2 regions of the Exiguobacterium sp. s36 genome follow, and region 1 is predicted to be linked to the other one. Evidence: predicted binding sites of a transcription regulator. Region 1 holds the regulator's gene; the other holds the start of a gene.
The links. The regulator NrdR, encoded in region 1, represses ribonucleotide reductase genes. The targets are predictions, from matches to a motif close to AACACNATATATNGTGTT.
Positions count from the first base shown of each region.

Region 2: a site for NrdR is predicted at 2,078-2,095, ahead of KNP95_RS06045 (anaerobic ribonucleoside triphosphate reductase). Genes of this name have one in related genera too.

Region 1 covers NZ_JACSLW010000001.1:287,010-290,435, forward strand. The annotation lists gene KNP95_RS01485 (DnaD domain protein) at 1-1,184, opposite strand, end outside; gene nrdR (transcriptional regulator NrdR) at 1,227-1,694, opposite strand; gene KNP95_RS01495 (hypothetical protein) at 1,707-2,078, opposite strand; gene speD (adenosylmethionine decarboxylase) at 2,190-2,576, opposite strand; gene KNP95_RS01505 (glyceraldehyde-3-phosphate dehydrogenase) at 2,808-3,426, opposite strand, start outside.
Region 2 covers NZ_JACSLW010000002.1:117,152-120,577, reverse strand. The annotation lists gene mutL (DNA mismatch repair endonuclease MutL) at 1-39, shown strand, start outside; gene KNP95_RS06055 (50S ribosomal protein L25/general stress protein Ctc) at 203-871, shown strand; gene KNP95_RS06050 (formate/nitrite transporter family protein) at 1,080-1,922, shown strand; gene KNP95_RS06045 (anaerobic ribonucleoside triphosphate reductase) at 2,112-3,426, shown strand, end outside.

The DNA of each region.
Region 1 (3,426 bases):
GTCCGCTGTTGCACATTCTCCCGTTTCTGCTGTTTCTTCTCGATGAGCGCATCTTGTGTCGCTTCTTGTTCCAACGCGTCTTTAGCGTTTAAATAGCCCGCCGTCTTCCAACTCGTCGCGATCCGCATGACATAGTTCTCACTGAGCCGCGTCTGCTTCTTCACTTCGATACAGTAATAGAACAATGCATTGATGACACTTGGCGCGAGCCCGAGCGTATCGACGAGATCGATAATGAGTTGCTCGTCACTCTTCGACAGTTGTGGCGTCTTACGTAACGTCGACACGTATTGATGCGGATGCGCTTCTTCCATGACCGTCACGTCATGCAAATCACCGATTTCTGCTTTTACCGTCTCGTCCGACTTCACTTTCCGATGGCGCGTTTGTTTCTTCTTCAACTGCAACACCATTTGGCGGCAGCCGTCGCGTTTCTCTTGCTCGCTGAGTGGTAGATACGCCTCGTGGACGAAATACTCCTTCAACATCTCGGCCATCGTCTCTTCATCGATTTGTGAGACGTAGGCAAGCTTCGTGATCGTCTCATCGAGCTTCTTCGTGAAGAAGCCGACGGGGAAGTTCGTCAGTTTTTTGACGATTTCCATATCGAACGTATAGTTGATCTCGATTTTGGCGCGGTCAGGTTTCTCGTAGTTCTTTTGGGTGAACGCCATATGATTGACGCCTTTGACGTCGAACACTTCATTAAAGTCTTTCGTCACCTCGATAATCCCGGCCGGCAATGGATCGATCGTGAATCGTCCTTGCAACTGTTTAAAGCGAACTTCCCCGACTTTATAGAAGAGAAAACTCGACAACAGTCCGTCGTTCAAGAACGTATGGGGTGCGAGCGGGACACGCAGTTGATATACGTACTGGGTCAAACGCTCATCTTTCGTCTTATACGTCCGGACGAGACCGATCGCCTCGAGCCGGAACAGACAGTCCGTCAGCTCGTTAATCGAGTAATCGAGCATTTCACAGAGCGCGCTGTGCGACATATAATTCGATTTCATCTTCCCGGGCTTCAGCTCGCTCCAAAGCGTCTGATACATCGCAAGTGCCTTCACACCGATGACCGGCTGATATAAGTGATACAACGACTGATACGACTCGCGATCGATGAGCCCAGTGCTCATAATCAACAGTTCGTCAGTCCCGTACAGGATTCGTTCTTTTTCCATGATAGGTCTCCCCTGAAAAAAGGCGACCAGCAGGCCGCCCCTCTAGTTGGTCGATTTTTCTTGCTTCATTAAATCTTCAAGTTCTTTAAAGAACACAGAGATATCTTTGAACTGGCGATAGACGGACGCGAAGCGGACGTAGGCCACTTCATCGACGCGTGCCAATTCATTCATCACGAGCTCACCGACTTGTTCACTCGGAATCTCCGATTGGCCAAGGGCCCGTAGCTGCTGTTCGACTTTCGTGACCACACCTTCGAGTTGTTCCAGCGTGACCGGACGTTTCTCGCACGCCCGAATAATGCCGCGAAGCACTTTCTCCCGGCTGAACTCTTCCCGATTCCCGTCTTTTTTGACGATGATGAGCGGGGTCTGTTCGACCGTTTCAAACGTGGTGAAGCGATAGCCGCACTCCTCGCATTCGCGACGGCGACGAATCGAATAGAAATCTTGTACTGGTCGGGAGTCGAGCACTCTCGTTCCATTATGATCGCATTTAGGACAACGCATGCTCAGCCCTCCTTATCGTTCGACAGATTGATTCCCGATGGCGCGGAGCGGGAATTTCACTTGCAGCGCCTCATAATATGTGGTGACGATTTGACCAAGGTCCGGCCCGAGCATCTGATCCCGGTTCAACGTGAAGTCGACAGCCGTACGTCCGCCATCCACTTGAATGACTGTCGCCAGCGCGTCCCAGCCGTCGCCGTTAAACGCCACTTCGCCCCGGTCTGTATCGACACGGCGAACCGTTTGTCCTTGTGCCTCAATTCGTTCGCGGAGCCACGTGAGCACGGCGGTCGGCGATGCTGCCACGTAACGTGTGCGCAGCGCCTCATTTTTATGCGAATCGTCCGTCTGGACATGTGTTTGAAACTTATCCAATAATCCCATTATCCACCTCGACACCTTATTTATATAGGTTAAGCATATCAAAATTAAGCGGTTAACAAAACAATTAAAAGGGCTGACCGAAATTCGGCCAGCCTCAAAAGGTCAATCTGATTATTTGCTGATTGCAACTTGCGCTTCCGGAACACGAATCGGTCCCATTCCGCGATCAAGTTTCACGTCCTCACGAACTTTTGCTTCCAAGCCTTCCGCGATGTACTGCGAAGCTGTGGCCGGATCGATTCGGTCCCCACATGTGAACACATCGACTGATGCGTAGCCATGCTCTGGGAAACTGTGAATCGTTAAGTGTGATTCTGAGATGATAACAACTCCACTTACACCGTGTGGCGCAAATTTGTGGAAAGCGACTTCGCGGACTTCAGCGCCCGAACGAAGTGCTGCATCGACGAACAAGCGCTCGATGTAGTCGATATCGTTCAATTTGTCGGGATTGCACTCCCAAAGTTCTGTAATAATGTGACGTCCCATAGTATCCATATTAGTGGATCCCCCTTTACATCAATGGTCTCAAAGTAGTTGATGTTCACTCACTTTGTGCCTGAATCGCCCACAACCACGGGGGCAAGTTAGTCCTAAGAGGTCCTAACCCTTTAAGTTGCGTTTGTCAGACCAATTGAAGTTCACGAGTTAGAGTGTATCGTGTTTGGGACGTCGATACAAGACATTTGTTTCAATTCATTAAAAATATTTTTGTGTAAATATATTTTTTCAAACGTGGGTTTCTTGTTGCCCGATTTGCAAGTAGCTCGCGACCATGTCCAATAGGTCAACAACACGGCACGAATAGCCCCACTCGTTATCGTACCAAGCAAGTACTTTAACATGGTTTCCACCGAGAACCATTGTCGAATCAGCATCGATAATCGACGAACGCTCATCACCGTTGAAGTCGATCGAGACGAGCGGTTCGTTCGAGACACCGAGGATGCCCGTCATCTCTCCGTGAGCCGCGCGCTCGAACGCCTCATTTACTTCATCGACCGTCACGTCCCGGCGCAACTCGACGACGAGGTCAACGAGCGAGACGTTCGGTGTCGGGACGCGAAGTGCCATCCCGTTCAACTTACCTTGCAATTCAGGCAAGACGAGTCCGATGGCTTTGGCAGCCCCGGTCGAAGTCGGTATAATGGAACTACCACAAGCACGGGCGCGCCGTAGGTCTTTATGCGGATTGTCGATATTGTTTTGATCATTCGTATAGGCATGCACGGTCGTGACGAGTCCCGTCTCGATGCCGAACGTCGAGTCTAATACTTTCACGACCGGGCCGAGACAGTTCGTCGTGCACGACGCGTTCGAAATGACGTGATCGTGTTCCGGTAAATAG
Region 2 (3,426 bases), on a different contig from region 1:
ACGTACGAACTTGAGAAGTTGTTCAAACGGGTTATGTGACACGCTTGTAATCTTTTTTTAACCGGCTGTAACGTTTATGTCCGGGTGCCTATGGGAACAATATACACATGTCACTCAACGCATCGAGGTTGAGAGGTGGCTTTTTCACTGCCTCACCCTCAAGATGTAGACATGATCGATAAACCAGTAGGGGGAAAAGATTATGGCAGACACGCTTAAAGTAACGAAACGTGAATTACGACCACGTTCGGTCCGCGCAAACTTGCGTAAAGAAGGTAAAGTACTAGGTGTCGTATACGGCTATAAAGTCGAGAGCACACCAGTTGCATTCGAGGAGATGGCACTTCGCAAGATTCTCCGCGAACACGGTGACAACGCATTAATCGAGTTGAACATCGACGGCAAGAAAGTGAACACGCTCGTTCACGGGACTGAAGTTGACCCGTTCACGAACGAATACAAGCACGTCGAGTTCATGGCCGTGAAGATGGACGAAGCGACGGAAGTCGAAGCAGACGTCACACTCGTCGGCGATGCGAAAGGTGTCAAAGAAGGCGGCTTCTTGGCGCAAACGCTTTATAAAGTAACGGTATCGGCGACACCGGCTAACATTCCGGAACGAATTGAACTAGATGTTTCTGAACTCGGTATCGGTGATTCGGTCACGGTAGCTGACATTCCAGAGAACAAAGATTATGAAATCGTCTCGGATGGCGAGCTTCAAATCGCATCTGTAAACGAGCCGGTCTCTCTTGAAGAACTTGAAGCAGACACAGACACAACGACAGAAAGTGAAGCTGAAGCAACAGAAGAAGAGTCGGCTGAGGCATCTTCTGAGGAGTCTGAAGAGAAGTCTGCAGACAAAGAATAAGCTGTATCGAACGACCCTTTGCGAAGGGTCGTTTTTTTCGTCACAAATCCGACAAATGTAAACGATTACGATGTGAAAAATGTGTCAACACGTTCCAAGGTCGATTGCAATTTATTGGATTCGGGCTTATATTGTTAATGATTTCACATGTTCGTTCTTATTATATGGGTTCATTCAAACAGAAAGAAGGGTTTGTGACATGGCATCAATGGAAATCCATGCACTCGAATCATTACGGAAAAAAGCTCAGGCATCTTCGCAAATGATTCATTATCGGCCAATGGAATACTTTTTACGGGCAATGCTCGCGGGGATCTTTATCGGATTCGCTTCAATCTTCACACTTAAAGTCGTCAACGGGATGTACTTGATCGATTCACCGTTCACGACACTCATCGGTGGGTTCTCATTCGGGATCGCGCTTGTCATGATCATCTACGGCGGAGCCGAATTGTTCACGGGGAACACAATGTATTTCACGACGTCGACGTTACGCGGCTATACGACGCTCAGTGACACGATGCTCGTCTGGTTACTTTGTTTCGTCGGGAACGCGCTCGGTGGTGTCTTGTTCGCCTTGTTGCTCGCCCCGACCGGCGTCATCCAAGAACTCGGGATGGATAACTGGTTGTTCGCGGTCGTCGAGAGCAAGATGCATCATACGACGGTCGAGATTTTCTTCCGTGCCATCTTCTGTAACTGGATGGTCTGTCTCGCGATTTTCTTACCAAAACAGATGAAAAATGAGTTCGCTCAAATCTTCTCGATGATTTTCCTCGTCGCCGTCTTCTTCGCGTCAGGATTTGATCACGTCATCGCCAACTTCGTCTTATTTGCGCTCACTCTCGTCGTCCCACACCCTGAGGCGATTAGCTTTGCCGGCGCCATCCACAACTTGATTCCGGCCACGTTCGGTAACATCATCGGCGGCGCCTTGTTCATGGGTGCGATCTATACGTGGTTGAACGCGAAAGGCTTGCGCGAAGCTCAAGAGTCAGAGGAAAAAGAAGAAGTTGAATTAAAAATCGTGAAACCAGCTAAAGAATTATAAGTTGGGTCACTTGAAAGAACGGTCGAGTCCATATGCGGGCTTGGCTGTTTTTGCGTTTATATCACAACCAACGCTCACAATTTAGACTCCACATCTCCATGCTCAAACATGACATAATCTATATATGGAATTGAATCGAGTTCATAACTCGATTCATATCAATATATAGTGAGGTGATGCGGAGTGAACATGCTCCAGCTTTATGAAGATGTCTGTGTTCTCCCAGATCAAGATCTCGTACAAGAGAACGCCAACGTTGACGGGAAATCACCACTTGGCAAACTGGCACGATTATCCTCGGAAGTATCGAAACAGCTGTCGACAACGTATTTGTTGTCAGAGAGGACACGTCAGGCCGTCGCAGACAACTTTTTGTACATCCACGACGCCGACTATTACGTGACGGGATCGACGACGTGTTGTCAAATCCCGCTCGGCGAGTTGTTGACGAACGGATTTCATACCGGTCACGGGACGATTCGACCACCCCAGGACATCCGTTCGGCGATGGCACTCGCTTCGATCATTCTTCAAGCGAACCAGAATATGCAACACGGGGGTCAAGCGTTCCCGATGTTCGATGTCGATTTAGCGCCATACGTCGAAAAGACGTATGAACGTCAACTGGAGCGTCTCAAGAAGCTTCCGGTCGAATGGTCGACCGAGCAACTTCTCGAAGTCGCTGAGACCGAGACAATCACAGCGACCTATCAAGCGTGTGAAGCGTTCATCCATAATGCCAATTCGATGCATTCGCGAGGAGGCGGCCAAGTGCCATTCGTCTCCATCAACTACGGGACCGACACGAGCCGTTGGGGCCGGATTTTCATCCGCGAGTTGTTGCATGCGACCGAGCGGGGGCTCGGCAACGGGGAGACGCCAATTTTCCCGATTCAAATCTTTAAAGTAAAAGAGGGCGTCAACTTTCATGAAACCGACCCGAACGTCGACTTGTTCCGACTCGCCTGTCGCGTGACGGGCAAGCGTCTATTCCCGAACTTCTCGTTCGTCGATGCCCCGTTCAACTTGCAATATTATGATGGGAGCCATGACTCAGAAGTCGCTTATATGGGGTGTCGGACGCGAGTGATGGGGAATCGTCACGGCGCCGAGACATCGATTGGACGAGGTAATTTATCGTTCTCGACCTTGAACTTGGTCAAGATGGCACTCGTCGCTTCGGACATCCATACATTTTATGAGACGCTCGACGCCTACGTCGACGTCGCCATCGATCAATTGCTCGAACGGTACGACTATCAAGCGAAGCGTCATGCCGACGAATTCCGCTTCCTTTACGCTCAACACGTCTGGAGGGGCAGCGAGAGACTCCAGGCGGAAGAAGAGCTACGGGATGTACTGAAGCAAGGGACGTTGTCCGTCGGTTTCATCGGTCTCGCCGAAGCGCTACGCGTGCTCACAGGCGGCACGCATGCCGATTCACGGGAAGCGGAACGTCTCGGACTCGATATCGTCACACATTTACGTGATCGGATGAGACAGG